Linked DNA regions of Anatilimnocola floriformis. The protein of the gene in region 1 interacts with the protein of each later gene in a pairwise test. Links are inferred from orthologs where the notes say so. Each region holds a gene or a part of one and is shown on either strand. Other genes may lie near its edges.

Region 1 (7,930 bases):
TTGAGTGCCGCAGGGAGGCCGGCCGGTTGATCGCTGGCTTCGAGCTTGCCGAGCAGATCGTTGATCTCGGTAACGCTTTCGCGCGACAAGTGCGCGCCGTTGTAAACCGGCTTGTCGGGGCGCGACGTGAGGAGAAGCGTCAGCGAGTTGTCTTGCGAACCATCGGAGAGGGAGTTCGTCAGATCGACGACCCGCTTCCGCGTCAGGTCCCAGATCGAATCGTTTCCTTGCCGCGTTTGCATGCTCAGCGAGTCATCGAGCAGGATGATCCGTTCAAACTGCTGGGCATCGATCAATCCCGCCGTCATCGCCGTCGGAAAGAACGGCCGGGCGAGCAGCAAGCCGAGCAAAAAGATCGCCAGGCAGCGGAGGAGCAGCAGGATCAGATTTTCGAGCCGTACGCGTCGGCGGTTCTTCTTTTCTGCATCGAGCAGAAATTCCATCGCCGCCCAATCGACGATTTTGAATTGTCGCTTGTTCAGCAAATGGATGATGATCGGCACCGAAATGGCTGCCAGACCGATGCCGGCTAGCAGCGGGTTCGTCAAGAACGTGCCGGCCCAGCTGCTCAAGCCGCCGAGCGCTTCGAATTGACCGATGAGGAAGGGCATGGTGGGCATCAGTGGCGCAGCGCCTGACGGCGGACTTTTTGACGGAAGGTAAGGTAAGTGCCGAGGACCGCGTCGAGCGGATCCTTGGTATTCATCAGCACGTAATCGATGCCGGCCGAGGCGCAGGTCTTGCGAACTTCCTCGAGAAACTTCTGGACGTTCTCGAGATAGCTCTTACGCAGCGACCGCGGTTCGGTGTGCAACTGCACGTTCATTTCCAGGCCGCGAAAGAGCGTGTTGTCCTGGAAAGGAAACGTCAACTCGTCGTCGTGCATGACCTGAAAGACGATCACTTCATGCCGCCGCAGCCGGAACTGCCGCAAGGCTTCCGACAGCGTGGGAATGTCCGTGAAGAGATCCGAAAAGAGCACCACCATGCCACGGCGGCGAATCTGCTGGGCGAGTTCCGGAAACACGCGCGAGACATCGGTCTGCTCATCGACCTGCAACTGCTCGAGCTCGTGCATCAACAGCTTCAGGTGATTGGGGTGCGAGCTCGCCGGCAAATACTTTTGAACCTTGGTATTGAAGGCAACCAGGCCGACGGCGTCTTGCTGTTGTTGCAGCAGATAGGCGAGGCTGGCGGCGCCGGTCGCGGCATAGTCGAACTTCGACCAAGGCGCCGTGTACCGCATGCTCTTGCTGCAATCGACGAGGATGGTGCAGCGCAGATTGGTTTCTTCTTCGTATTCCTTGATGTAATGCCGGTCCGTCTTCGACCAGACTTTCCAGTCGATGTGCCGGATGTCATCACCGGGGGCGTATTCGCGGTGCGTGGCAAATTCCACCGCATAGCCGTGATACGGACTGCGGTGCTGGCCCGAAATAAAACCCTCGACGACCAGGCGGGCCCGCACATCGAGCCGCTTGATGCGATCCAGGGTTTTCGGATCGAGATAAGTGGGTAAGGACATGAGCAGTTTCTTTGTAGGCCGGAACAAGCTGTACTCAACGCAGTTCCGGCAGATGTGCACTTCATGCCGGAACTGCGCGTTGCTTGTTCCGGCCTACGCCATCGAACTTCAAACTTGCTTTAGCCGAACGCCCGCTTCAGCTCCGGCGCCACATCGTCGCCCTGTCGGCGAGCCGGGATTTCGGCCAGCAGCTTGTCGATCACCTTATCAGGCGTGATCCCAGCCGATTCGGCGTTGAAATTGGTGATGACGCGATGGCGGAGCACCGGATAGGCGACGGCCTTGATGTCGTCGGTGTTCACAAAGAACCGGCCGTTGAGCATCGCACGGGCCTTGCCGCCGAGCAGGAGGAATTGCATACCGCGCGGGCCCGAACCCCAGCTGACCCAATCCTTGATAAAGCCTGGCGCATCGGCTTCCATCACGCGAGTGGCGCGAACCAATCGCAAGGCATAGTGCAGCACGTGCGGAGCGGCCGGCACGCGGCGAACGAGCTGTTGCAGGCGGATGATCTCTTCGCCGGAGAGGACTTCCTTGACCGTGGCCACGATGTTCGAAGTCGTGCTCTCGGCAATCCGATATTCTTCGTCGTAGCTGGGATACTTCACGAAGACCTTGAACATGAAGCGGTCCTGCTGCGCTTCGGGCAGCGGGTAGGTACCTTCTTGTTCGATCGGGTTCTGCGTGGCGAGCACAAAGAACGGCCCTGGCAGAGTGTGCCGCTTGCCGCCGATGGTCACCTGGCGTTCTTGCATCGCTTCGAGCAGCGCGGCCTGGGTCTTCGGCGGCGTACGGTTGATTTCGTCCGCCAGAATGATGTTGGCAAAAATCGGCCCGCTGATGAAGCGGAAGCCACGTTCGCCGGTTTCCTTGTTTTCCTGAATCACTTCCGTGCCGGTAATGTCCGACGGCATCAAGTCGGGAGTGAACTGAATGCGGTTAAAGGCCAGGTGCAGCGAGCGGGCCAGCGTGCTGACCATCAAGGTTTTGGCGAGGCCCGGCACACCTTCGAGCAGGACGTGACCTTGGGCAAAGATCGCGATCAGAATCTGTTCGACCACTTCCTCTTGGCCGACGATCACTTTCGCCAGTTCGCTGCGGACGGCCTGATAGACGGATTTCAGGTTCTCCAAGGCCTTCAGGTCTTCGGGACTGGCGGCATCGGCGGGATTACCCATGGAAGCAATTCCTTCAGGAAGAAAAATACTGCGAGGAAAACAGAGGGGAAAAACAAGGAAGAGTACGAAACGCGACCGCGGAGATCCGGCGGGTTCTGAGCCGCGTTGCTCGCCACGCGCCCTCGCGGTCATTCTCTGAAACCGCAAGTGCGCACCGAGCGCCATTCCCTAAGTGCCATTTGCCAGCACAAAAGTTCAACTTCTCGAAACCGGCAATGAATACCCAGACAGAACCGCCCGCGCGACCAGCACGCCCCATTCTAAATGCCCCACGGGTCAATACCAGCGCTGGCCGCTCGGGCGCTGCGGATTTCCGTTCTGCGTTTCACTTCCAAGCGACGACTCCACAACGCGCCGAGCTCACCTCACGGCAAATCCATTTTCTGAAAAGCACGGCCTGCCAACGACTTCCGCCTCGCTCTGGCAAACTTGCGCCGACTCGGCGACAAGATTTCCACGATCATCTGGAGCCCGATCGCGCGCTCTCGAATCAGCTCGCTCACGGTTTTTTGCCAGTTTCACTGCAGGATGAAGAGCCCATGAAGTTTTTCCGCTAGCGACCTCCCTCTGTCGGTTTGACACCCTAGCTAGCACGGCTACAATCGCCGACGTCGTAACGGGCAATCAACGAGAGTTGGCAATTGAATGCTGACTCTCTTTCCTTTCAGGACTCGTGCTGCAATCGCCGGCAGCCACCGTACGGTTTCACCTTGGGAATGAATCCCCTCGGCCGAAAACCGCCGGTGCAGTTCCCCCCTCGGAATTTCGGCGCTAGCGGTGCGCGCGTAGGATGCGATCAGCGTGACCAGGGACGATATGGAGATCGTGTCAGCCGTGCAAACCGCATTGGCTGGCAAGGTCGGAACTCAACTAGTCGCGATGTGGGCCAGCGCCTCCTTTTCGTGGAAACGGGAAGGAGAACGCCTGATCCTCACCGCTCCCGATTCCTTCCGGCTCGATCGGCTGCGACGGTTCAAGGGCGAGCTGCAGGCTGCCGCAGTCGATGTCATCGGTCCACAAGCGATCGTTGATCTGAGAGTCGCCGAGCAGTCGAAAACGGCTGTGGTTGGCGGCCGCGTCACGCCGATAAAAGGCGGACCGGTACAACGGGAATTTCCCGGCTTGGTTGCTGTTGATCCGGCCCCAGTCGAATCTGCCGCCGCCGTACCGTCCTCTCCCCCCGCTGCCCCCAGCACGATTCACCCGCCCTTGCTCCCATCTGATACTATTGAGCAGTCGCCTCCTCCGGCCGCGGCAACGATTTTTCGTTTGCCCAGCGTGCCAGCTGCAAGCCACAATGCTTCCTCCCCGGACGATTCGTCTGATCAAACTCCTGCTCAACAACCTCACCGCATGGCGCGTCGTAACTTTGCATCGCTCGACGCCTTTGTAGTAGGAGAGGGGAATCGTCTCGCGCACGCTGCAGTCAAAAACCTGCTGAGCCAGCTCGGCCGTTACTCGCCGCTGTTCCTTTCGGGACCACCCGGCAGCGGCAAGACGCACCTGCTCGAAGGTTGCTGGCGCTATGCCCGCCAAGTCGCGCCGCAGCGCCGCACTATTTATCTGTCTGCCGAACAGTTCACCACACAGTTCGTCGAAGCCCTGCGCGGCTCCGGGTTGCCCAGCTTTCGTCGCAAGTATCGCGATGTCGAATTGCTGCTGATCGACGACTTGCAATTCTTCGCCGGTAAACCGTCGACCCTCACCGAATTGCAGCACACCGTCGATACGCTCCTCCGCGCCGGCCGCCAGGTTGTCTTCGCCGCTGATCGCAGCTTGCCCGAGCTGAAGAACCTCGGCAGCGAGCTCGTCGGCCGTATCGGCGGCGGCTTGGTTTGTGCAATCGATGCCGCCGATCTGCAAACTCGGCTCGGCATTCTCGAACAACTCGCTGGTTCGCATCAAACGCCCACGCCGAAGACCGTGCTTGAGTGGCTCGCCACGCAACTCGACGGCGATGCCCGCCAACTCGCCGGCGCGCTCAATCGTTTGCATGCCACCAGCGAAGCCCTGCACTGCCGCATCGACCTGCCGTTCGCGCAGCGGGCGCTCGCCGATCTGGTTCGCGTCAACCGCAAGGCAGTCCGCCTCGCCGACATCTCAAACACGATCTGCGAAATGTTCGGCATCGACGAGCAGTCGCTCCAATCCGAAAGCAAGTCGCCGGTCGTCAGTCATCCTCGCATGCTCGCCATGTGGCTGGCCCGCAAATACACCCGCGCCGCCCTCTCCGAAATCGGCAAGCACTTCGGCCGCAAGAGCCACACCACCGTCATCTCGGCCGAAGACAAAGTCAGCGAATGGCTCGTCAGCGGCAAGAAGAGCCTCCTCCTCCCCGAAGGGGACTGCCGTCTCGAAGACGTCGTCAAACGGGTTGAATCTCAATTGCGCCTGGCATAGCACTTGCGGGTGCTTTGGCAATTTACTCACCCGGAGAAATTGCCATGGCGAAGAAAAAAGCCGCCGCCAAAAAGAACTCGCTTGTGAATAACATCAACAAGCGAAAGCAGGCCGGTAAGAGTCGCAGCAAAAAGAAGAGCACCATCAGCCAAGAAGCCTACAGCGACATGCAAAAAGGCTGGCCGAAGAAAAAGACTGCGAAGAAGAAAACGGCCAAGAAGAAGACTGCCAAAAAGAAAATGTAGGCCGACGCGTAAATGGCAGGTGTCGGCAAGAAAATCAGGCTCTGCCGCTTCTGATCTTTAGTGGTGTAGTCGCAAATTCTCAGATTGAAGCGGCAGACCGAGATGAGCGCCGCTTTGTCACTGCGGACCACCGCCAATTGCGCGAAGGTTTCATCAAATTATCGGGCTGTATTTGCAGTTCTTGTGAATAGTTTGTGAAGTGTAGCCCTTCTGAGCGGAGACCCCGTTCTGTCCTCGCACGACTGATTTCTATAGTCGAAGCAGGCCTGCCAGAGACAGGTTTGCTAATCAGTTTTGCGGAACGGAGGAACAGGATGAATCGGAAATGGACCATGGCGCGAGTGTCGCGCCGGCGCGGATCTTGGGGATTTACGCTTGTCGAATTGCTGGTCGTGATTGCCATCATTGGAGTGCTCGTAGCGCTCCTCTTGCCAGCCGTGCAAGCGGCCCGCGAAGCAGCGCGGCGGATGCAATGTCAGAACAATTTGAAGCAGATGGCGCTCGCCGCGCACAATCATCACGACACCTATCTGTACTTTCCCAACGCCGGCTCCGATGGTCCCACGCGGACTTGCTGCAATGCAGATGATCGCCGCGGCTGGAGTTGGGCGTTTCAATTGTTGCCGTTTATCGAACAGCAGAATGTCTTCGATCAAACGTCCGACGCGGTCGTCAATCTCGCTGCGATCAAGAGTCACTATTGCCCCACGCGCCGTCCGCCGGCGAAATACGGCAGCTCGGCGAAAAACGATTATGCAGCCAACGGCGGCAACGTCATCGGCGAATACGGCAAGGAAGGTTGCTTCATTCGCCAGTGGGCGACGGTGAGCACCACCACACCGCTCAGCACGCCTGTCGATCAGCAGCGCCGCATGGCCGACCTGCTCGATGGCACGAGTCAGACGTTGATGATCGGCGAGAAGCAAGTCCATCCCACCACGTGGGGCACGGCAGGAGGCGACAACGAACCGTGGAACAATGCGGGTTGGGACGAGTGCATCGTTCGCTTCGGTTCCGAGACGCCGCAGCCCGATCATCTTCATCCGGATAGCACGCAACCCACGTTTTGGTCGCGCCGCTTCGGCAGCACGCATCCGGGCGGCGTGAACGTTGCCCGCGCCGATGGATCGGTCATCAACGTCACTTTCAGCGTCGACGCAACGGTGTGGAAAAACTTCTGCACGATCCGCGACGGCAACATTCTCAACGGCCCATTTTAATTGAATCTCGGAATTCACGAAGGAACACACATGACTCGTTACACGTGCGCTTGGCTGGCCATCGGCCTGTGCGTTTTATCCGCCGTGGGCTGTTCGCAAAGCAAAAGTCAGTTGCCGACATCGGCCACCGATGCCGAAGTGCAGCAGATGAAAGCCGACGAACAGCGCGTCGCAGCCGAAGAATCAGCCCGCGAGAAACAAGGGCTGTAGTTGGTTGAATTAGGGCGTCGTCTTCGCCAGATCGCACGCCCGCCACAAGTACCACGCCGCTGCCGATCGAAAGGGTTGCCAGCGGCGGCCTTGTTTGGTGATCGCATCCATCTCGGCAAGATCTTCGGTCGCGCCCTTCTTCGCATACGTCAGCGCAAAGCCTTTGCGAATTCCGAGGTCAGCAACCGGCAGCACGTCGAGCCGGCCGAGCGTGAACATCAAAATCATCTCCGCCGTCCAGCGGCCCACGCCACGAACTTCGGTCAGACTTTCGATGATGGCTTCGTCGTCCATCTTCACGAGTTGCTTGCGCTCGGGGACGAGTCCTTCGGAACTACGCGCCGCCAGGTCGCGAATCGACAGCAACTTGTTGCGCGACAGCCCCGCGCCACGAAGCGTTTCATCCGACAACGTCGCAATCGCGGCAGCGTGCTCGGTCGGCTTCTTCGGCAACAACGCAATCACCCGGCCGTGAATCGTTCCGGCCGCTTTGCCTGAGAGCTGCTGATAAACAATCGCTTTCAGCAGCCCGGAAAAAATCGTCCCGTTCGCCGGCAACAACCGAAACGGCCCCGCCTGCTCAATCAGCCCCGCGAGCTTCTTATCCGCAGCAGACAGATGCGCGATGATCTCCTCAGACCTCGGATGATGGCCGTTGCTATCGCTCATTCTGCCTTCTGCCTTCTGCCTTCTTCGTTCTGCGTTCGTTAATCCATTCCTGGCAACCACAACTTGCTCTTGGGTTCGGCTGAGGCGGCGGGAGCGCTGGGGGTCCACACACCGGCTGCGGCGGGCGCGGGGGCGGCTCCCATGCCGGGCATTCCTGCCATGGCGCCGGGCATTCCTGGCATGCCACCAGGGCCTGGCATACCGCCGGGGCCGCCTTGCGGGCGGATCAAACCGAGCTGCGCGAGCATCATGTATAAGCCTTGGGCGATGCCTGGTTCGTTCATGTGCTTCGAGCGAAGCGTGTCCATGATGCGCGTGAACTCGGCTTGTTCGCCGCGGAGCAAACGGAGCGGAATCTCTTGCAACATGAACCGCGCCGGCGAACGGCCGCGAGCAGCCGCCCATTCCTGCGCCTTCAAGAGCAGGTCGAGCGTCTCGCCCGGGTCGCCCGATTGGCGCGACAGTATCTCGAAGACGTCTTCT
Region 2 (7,851 bases), 200 kb from region 1 along the record:
GAACGTCGGCTGCAATCGACTGGCCTACGTCGCGATCACCGACGATGAGATTCAGCACGCCGGCGAGGCCACGCGATTCGAGGACATCGTTGACGATGTTCTGCACGGCGATGGCAGTCAGCGGCGTGAGATGCGACGGCTTCCACAAAACCGGATCGCCGCAGACCAGCGCGAGGGCAGCATTCCAGGCCCAAACGGCTACGGGAAAGTTGAAGGCAGTAATCACGCCGACCGCGCCGAGCGGATGCCATTGCTCCATCAGGCGATGGTCGGGACGTTCGCTGGCGATCGTCAAACCATAGAGCTGTCGCGACAAGCCGACGGCGAAGTCGCACATGTCGATCATCTCTTGAACCTCGCCGAGCCCTTCACTGCGAATCTTGCCGGCTTCGAGCGTGACGAGCAGGCCGAGGTCGTCTTTCTGTTTGCGCAGTTGTTCGCCGATCAGCCGGACGATTTCGCCGCGCTGCGGCGCTGGCAACTTTCGCCAACTGGCAAAGGCCGCGTGCGAGTTGCTCGCAGCAACTTCAAAATCTGCGAGCGAACCGGTGTGCACTTTGGCAATGATCTCGCCCGTTGCCGGGTTGAGCGATTCAATCTCACCGCCGCTCGGCCGATCGAGCCAACGGCCTGCATAGACGCCGGAGTTGGTGCTGCGGAGGCGAAGACGGTTGAGGAGATCCTGCCACATGTGAAATTTCCTTCTGCTTCCGATCTCCCTCTCCCCGATACTCCGGGGAGAGGGCCGTGGTGAGGGATTGGGCTGCGAGTGGACCAAATCTTAGGCATGCTTGGAATCGGAGTTAGTACCCGCTTCGACCCCTCACCCTAACCCTCTCCCCGCGGCGGGGCGAGGGAACAGGAGGCTCGCTGCGCTCGCACTAAATTTCTCCCAGCACTTCATCGATAATCGCGACTGCTGTGTCTACTTCTTCGCGGGTCACCACGAGCGGCGGGCAGAAGCGAAGTGTACTGCTGCCGCAACCGAGCATCAGCAGGCCGCGGCGGAAACAGGCTTGGACGACGGCATCGCGCTCAGCGCTAGCTGGCTCTTTCGTCTCGCGATCTTTCACGAGTTCTGCGCCGACCATCAAGCCCAGGCCGCGAACATCGCCGATGATCGGGTGTTTTTCTTTCAGCGAATTCAACCGCGCAACGAGATGACTGCCGACGTCGCGAGCGTTGGCCATCAGCGATTCTTCGAGCAGCTCGATTGTCGTCAGCGCGGCAACGCAGCTGATCGGATTGCCGCCGAAGGTGCTCGCGTGCGAGCCGGGTCCCCAATCCATCAGATCATTTCGCGCGATGATCGCACCGAGCGGCAGGCCCGAGGCAATCCCTTTGGCGAGGCAAATGATGTCGGGCGTCACGCCCCAATGCTCGATCGCAAACATCTGGCCGGTGCGCCCCATGCCCGATTGCACTTCGTCAACGATGTACAAAATGCCGTGCTTCTCGGCGAGCTTTTTCAGCTCGCGATGAAATTCCGGCGGCGGCACGATGTAACCACCTTCGCCTTGAATCGGCTCGACGATGATGCCAGCCACTTCCGTTGGCGGCACCGTGCGACGGAAGAGATCTTCGAGTTGATTGAGCGTGTGCATACACGCGGCCGCGCCATCGCGATACGGATTGGCGTAGTCGATGTGCGTCACTTGCGGGATGAGCGGCGCGAATCCACGGCGCTGAATCATCTTGCTGCCGGTCAGCGACAGCGCACCCATCGTCCGGCCGTGGAACGCGCCGAAGAAGGCGATCATGTGTTGCCGGCCCGAGTGATAGCGGGCGAGCTTGAACGCGGCTTCGACACTTTCGGCGCCGCTATTGGTGAAGAAGACTCGCTTGTCGCTGCCGCCCGGCGCGAGTTCGGCCAATTTGCGCGCGAGGTTCCCTTGCGGGGCGTAATAGAAATCGGTCCCCGACATGTGGATCAGTTTTTTGGCCTGCTGCTCGATGGCAGCGACCACGCGCGGATGACAATGGCCTGTCGAGCAAACGGCGATCCCCGCCGTGAAGTCGAGAAAGCGGTTGCCATCGACGTCTTCGATCATCGCACCTGCGCCGCGTTCGACAGCGAGCGGGTAGACCCGCGTGTAAGAGGGCGACGTGTAGCGCTCGTCGTCGGCGATCAACTGCTTGCCGCGCGGGCCCGGCAGATCGGTGTGAATGAATGGGACTGGCCGATTTTCCCCTCCCGCTGAAGGTGCAGCGAAAAGTGGCGCAGCGGAAACTGGCACGGCCGGACTGATTTTGATCGGCGTGTTCATGGCGTCCATCTCCTCCTTTGAATACTACGTCTCGGAGGGGGAAGGGCAAGGGTCAGCCAGCAGCGTTAAGTGTCGTCGGCGACAGGTTTTCCCCAGTCTGGCGAGAGGGATGATCCGCAGAAAACGGCGAGTGCTATCGCTAGGGCTTCGATTTTTCCGCTGTGATTCGAATTGAGGGAGGGTCGCGCGTTACAATCAGCGTGGCCGCCCTTTTCCTGGTGTTCAGCGGTTCGAACGCTCGATTATCTCGGGTCCGCTTCGGCCCCTCACCCCGACCCCCTCCTGGTCGCTACGCGGAGTACGCGAGTGCCGAGGAGCGGGAGTTCTTGAAAATTGCACGGAGGACATATGTCGTCAGTACAGCGGAAAGACAAGCCGCAATTCAAAGGCTCGCAGAAAGACGACAAGCCTCCATCGCAGGGCGAGCTCTTCACCAAGCAGCCTCCCTTTGATCTGCAAGCCGAGATCGGCGTGCTGGGGAGCATCGTGCTGCTGCCTGACGTGCTCGACGACGTGATCATGATTGTGCGGCCGAGCGATTTTTATGACGAAGGGCATCAGAAGCTCTTTGAACATATGTGCGGGCTGCACGAGTCGAGCAAGAAGATCGATCCGACGCTGCTCATCGATCGCTTGAAGACGGCTGGCGATTTCGAAGCGGTTGGCGGGCAGGCCTACTTGGCCAAGATCATTAACGCGGTGCCGAATGCCGCGCACGCGACTTACTATGCGGAGATCGTCCGCGAGAAAGCGACTTATCGCGCGCTGATTACGTCGGCGACGGAAATTCTCCGCGACGCTTATGATGAATCGGCGGAAGCTGCGCAGCTGCTGGGACAAGCCGAGCAGAAAGTCTTCTCGATCCTCGACAGCCGCAGCGATAACGCGGTGAAGCCGATCAAAGACATTCTGCACGAAGCGATGGACCGCCTCGAAGCGATGATGATGGGGACGCACTCCGATGGTTCGGGCGACTATGGCTTTCGCGACATGGATAACAAGACCGGCGGCCTGCATCCGGGCGAACTGGTGATTCTCGCGGCCCGTCCTTCGATGGGCAAAACGGCGTTTGCCATGAACGTGGCCGAAAACGTCGCGCTCCATCAGAACATCCCGGTGCTGTTTGTCAGCCTCGAAATGTCGTCGATCGAACTCGCCGATCGTTTGCTGTGCTCGGTCGCGCGGGTGAACGGTTATCGGCTTCGTAACGGTACGATCTCGCAGGAAGATCGCCTGCGGCTCGTCGAGAAGGCCGCCGAAGTCGCCAAGGCGCCGTTGTATGTCGACGACTCGCCAGGCCGAACCGTTTCGGAAATCGCAGCCGCGGCGCGGCGGATCAAGCGACGTTCGGGCGGTTTGGGGTTGATCATCATCGATTACTTACAGCTGATCGAGCCCGACAATGCGAAAGATCCGCGGCAAGAACAAGTCGCCAAGATCGCGCGGCGTTTGAAAGGTATTGCCCGCGAACTAAAAGTGCCGCTGATGTGTCTGGCTCAATTGAACCGGCAAACCGAAGCGGGCAAAGACAACATTCCCAAGCTGAGCCATCTCCGCGAATCAGGTGCTATCGAACAAGATGCCGACGTGGTGATGTTTGTGCACCGCGAAGAATATTATGCTCGCGGCGAAGAGCGCGAACGGCTGTCGGGCCAGGCCCAGATCATCATCGCCAAGCAGCGTAACGGCCCGGTCGGCGACGTGAATATGGAATGGCACAAAGACTTCACGCGGTTTCAAGATCCGACACCGGAGCGCCTGCGCGAGTTTGATACATATAATGCGAACGACGATCCGCAGTTCGGTTAGGATCGTTAAATAGCTTTCGCGATCCTGCGACCACGGGGCTTGTCCCCGTGGAGCAATCACTGATGAGCTACAAGTGGTAGCGGTTCAGTGATCGCCCCACCGGCACAGGGCCGGTGGTCGCGAGAACGACGAAAAGGCCTTTGGTGGGACAAAGGCGAGTACTCGTTGCGACTACTGGGAGGGCCACTTTGCAGCCCCAAGAAGTAATCATCTACGACCAGCTCACTCCTTGTCCGTACCTGGAAGGAGAGACCGCTCGGTTGCCGCTCCGGCAACCGCTGGCCCATCTTACGCAGCGGCAAGTTGACCGGCGTTTGGATGTCGGCGATCGTCGCAGCGGCTACATGCTCTATCGGCCTCATTGTCCCAATTGCCAGGCCTGCGAACCGATTCGGCTAAATCTGGAAAGCTTCCGCCCGAATGCGACGCAGCGGCGCGTTTATCGTCGCGGGATGGAAATGCTCGAAACTCGCGTTGGCGAACCGATTGTGGACGACGAGCGGATCAAGCTCTTTAATCTGCACCGCGCGCTACGCAATCTGGAGCGCGACGACGGCCCGATCGATCAGATTGGCTACGAGGAGTTTCTCACCGATAGCTGCTGCGAAACGATCGAACTCAGCTATTGGTACGAAGACCGCCTCGCCGGCGTGGCCATCACCGATGTCGGCAAGTCGTCCCTCTCCGCCGTCTATTGCTTCTTCGATCCCACGATCGAAGGCTTGAGCATCGGCACCTTCTCGGTCCTCCGCCAAGTGGAATTCTGCCGCGCCCAGCGCCGGCAGTTCCTTTACCTCGGCTTCTTCGTGGCCGGCTCGGCGCATATGCAATACAAGGCGAAGTTCCATCCGCATGAACGGCGGCTGAATGGGGTTTGGACGACGGTGGAGTGAGAGGCGGGATGCGAGAGGCGGGATGCGAGAGGCGGGATGCGAGAGGCGAGGGAAAGAGATGAAGGGTTCAGTTTTATGCGACGCGAATCCCGCACACCGCTGATTTTGGCTGTCGTGCTGCTGATTCTGCTGGCACTTTATGTGGGGAGCTATTTGGCGTTGGTGGTGCCGCCAAGGGCGTTAATTCAGCGACGCGGATCGAGGCACATGCATCGCGAACAGGCGAAATATCACTACAAGCATCAAGAACCGCTTGCCAAATGGATTTTTTGGCCAGTGGAACGACTCGACGAGCAACTTCGGCCGGTACAGGAATGGTAGCTCCGTAAAGACTGGCTTCTTTCGCCCCTCGCCTCTCGTCCCCCGCCTCCCGCCCCCAAATTCCCCATTTTTCAAAAATCCAAGCCCCAGCGGCATTTGGAGTCGCTATGCGGGTTGTTTTCCGGCATAATACGTCCCCATAGTTTCGGCGGGGTGCGCGAATTCGGTCCTTACGATCGTGCAGCAGTTTAATCCGCCAAACTCTCGGTACCTTCTCGTTTCCCACTCACGATGTTGCCAACCTGGCCCATTTCGCTCCTTGTCCGACACACTGTGTCGGCCTGCGCGCGACCCGCTTTGCGGAGCCAGGTGGTATCGCGGCGCCTCATGCATTCGCGCAGCGGCCTGGACTCTTCGGCTGGGGAACCCGTGGTTGCCGAGGCCCGCACGCGGGCAGCCGTACACGTTGCGTTCATGTTTGTTCACAGCCCTGACGGTGATCGTGGCGAGCCCCGCGGCTTGCACGAGAACCAGTTGCAGCGCCGCCCCTTGTTCCACTGCTTGTGTCATCACAGCAATGATGTGGAACGCTTCGCATTCGATTTTCTGCCGGGATTACCCGGTAGCGACTCGACAATCGCCCGCGAAGCCACCCTCCGGCCGCACGCTGCATTTCCTTTCTCCGCGAGCCGGCAGCGATCGACGCTGCGGCCGCCACAGCCAGCACGCCAGGGCAGGCCCCCAAATCAAGAGAGAAGCTGTCAGTATGAAGAGCGAAATGTTGGTCAATGTCTCGCAGCCCGAGGAGTGCCGCATTGCCATCGTTGAAGATGGCCAATTGGAAGAGCTGTATATCGAGCGGGCGAGTGCTGACAATTACGTCGGCAATATCTACCGCGGCCGGATCGTGAATCTCGAGCCGAGCATTCAAGCGGCGTTCGTCGACTTTGGCGTCGGTCGCAACGGCTTTTTGCACATCAGCGATGTCGAAGCCCAATATTTCCGTCAGGGCGGTTTCGATCCTGCCGAAGCCATGATGGGTGGTCGCAATGCCGACATCGACACCGGCGAAGACGACAACGGCGGTGAAGAAGGAGAAGAGGGCGAAGAACGTCCTCGCCAACAACGGCAGCAACGCCATCGTCGTCCGCCCCGCGGTGGCCGGCCGCGCGTGAAGCCGCCGATCCAAGAAATCTTCCGCCGCGGCGACGAAGTGCTCGTGCAAGTCATCAAGGAAGGGATCGGCACGAAGGGTCCAACCCTGTCGACCTACATCAGCATCCCCGGTCGTTACCTGGTGCTGATGCCGGCGCTCGGCCGCGTGGGTGTTTCGCGCAAGATTGAAGACGATCAACTCCGCCGCCAACTGCGCGATACCCTGCTGGAACTCAACCCGCCGAAGGGGCTCGGTTTCATCGTCCGCACGGCCGGTCAAGATCGGGCGAAGAAGGAACTGTCGCGCGACATGGCCTACTTGCTGCGGCTGTGGAAGGTGATCGCTCGCCGGCTGAAGAAGACGAACGGGCCGGGGGTGATCTACGAAGAAAGCGACATGATCATCCGCACGATCCGCGACATCTTCACTGCGGATATCGATTCGATCTACATCGACCAACCCGATGCTTATGAGCGAGCCAAGGAATTTTTGCAGCTCGTCATGCCGCGGCACGTCAATCGGCTGCAACTGTACGATGGCCGCGAGCCGTTGTTCCATAAGTACAAGCTCGATGAAGAAATCGCCGGCATTCACAAGCGGAAAGTTCCGCTCCGTGGCGGCGGTTCGATCGTCATCGATCAAACCGAAGCCCTCGTGGCCATCGACGTGAACAGCGGTAACTTCCGCACCGGCGATGATGCCGAAACGAGCGCGTTCAAGTTGAACGTCTCGGCTGCAAAAGAAATCGCTCGTCAGCTCCGGCTGCGCGATCTCGGCGGCGTGGTGGTGAACGACTTCATCGACATGCGGCGCGAAAAGCATCGCCGCGGTGTGGAGCGGGCCCTTCGCGATGCGATGCGCCGCGACCGCGCTCGCACGAAGATTCTCCGCACCAGCCCCTTCGGCTTGATCGAAATGACGCGCCAGCGCATTCGCCCGAGCTTGAAGACCAGCGTCTACAGCGATTGCCCCTGCTGCACCGGCCGCGGCGTGGTGAAGACACCCGAGAGCATGGCCATCGAAGTGGTTCGCCTGCTGATGCTCTCCAGCCAACAGCCCAAGATCGCCCGCGTGACCGTAAAGGTCAGCGAAGCCGTCGGCGCGTACTTGAACAATAAGAAGCGCCGCGAAATCATGCGGCTCGAAGACGACGCCAACATGACGGTGCAAATCCTCACCTCGTCAAGCTTCTTCCCCGAGCACCTTGAGGTGGAACTCCGCGACGTCGAAGGCCGCGAGATGACACCGCCGGTGTAATGCACTGGTGCGTGTCACGCAGGGCGCAAGTAGCGATCTAGCTTGAGCTTCGACTCCCTGGCGGTTGCTGCCATTGCCGCCAGGGGCTAGATTGACCTGCAATTCGCCCGTGGAACGGGCGGCAATGGGAAGTTCCCGAGCAACTATGAGAGAAGCGACTATGTCCCACCCCCGTTGGCTGGTTTTTTCGTTGGTGATCGCAAGTCTG

The links.
Region 2: the proteins of M9Q49_RS30985 (region 1) and dnaB interact in binary tests that used the Escherichia coli proteins (3 or more experiments, as listed by UniProt). The link is inferred for Anatilimnocola floriformis from one-to-one orthologs.

Annotation. Positions count from the first base shown.
Region 1 is NZ_JAMLFW010000002.1:1,611,811-1,619,740, forward strand. The notes cover bases 2,879-5,803. They hold M9Q49_RS30985 (DnaA/Hda family protein), read left to right. Parts: upstream 2,879-3,504; coding sequence 3,505-5,103; downstream 5,104-5,803. Other genes in these bases: M9Q49_RS30990 (hypothetical protein), read left to right, coding at 5,148-5,348; M9Q49_RS30995 (DUF1559 domain-containing protein), read left to right, coding at 5,663-5,803. In the rest of the region: M9Q49_RS30970 (BatA domain-containing protein), read right to left, coding at 1-611; M9Q49_RS30975 (DUF58 domain-containing protein), read right to left, coding at 620-1,525; M9Q49_RS30980 (AAA family ATPase), read right to left, coding at 1,645-2,703; more of M9Q49_RS30995, read left to right, coding at 5,804-6,568; M9Q49_RS31000 (hypothetical protein), read left to right, coding at 6,599-6,778; M9Q49_RS31005 (DNA-3-methyladenine glycosylase family protein), read right to left, coding at 6,788-7,447; M9Q49_RS31010 (hypothetical protein), read right to left, coding at 7,486-7,930. UniProt on the Escherichia coli protein: Plays an essential in the initiation and regulation of chromosomal replication. Binds in an ATP-dependent fashion to the origin of replication (oriC) to initiate formation of the DNA replication initiation complex once per cell cycle.
Region 2 is NZ_JAMLFW010000002.1:1,812,838-1,820,688, forward strand. The notes cover bases 2,000-4,845. They hold dnaB (replicative DNA helicase), read left to right. Parts: upstream 2,000-2,615; coding sequence 2,616-4,076; downstream 4,077-4,845. Other genes in these bases: M9Q49_RS31785 (acetyl ornithine aminotransferase family protein), read right to left, coding at 2,000-2,267; M9Q49_RS31795 (arginyltransferase), read left to right, coding at 4,265-4,845. Also shown: amaB (L-piperidine-6-carboxylate dehydrogenase), read right to left, coding at 1-691; more of M9Q49_RS31785, read right to left, coding at 882-1,999; more of M9Q49_RS31795, read left to right, coding at 4,846-4,969; M9Q49_RS31800 (hypothetical protein), read left to right, coding at 5,045-5,290; M9Q49_RS31805 (Rne/Rng family ribonuclease), read left to right, coding at 5,997-7,643; M9Q49_RS31810 (ABC transporter substrate-binding protein), read left to right, coding at 7,804-7,851. UniProt on the Escherichia coli protein: The main replicative DNA helicase, it participates in initiation and elongation during chromosome replication. Travels ahead of the DNA replisome, separating dsDNA into templates for DNA synthesis.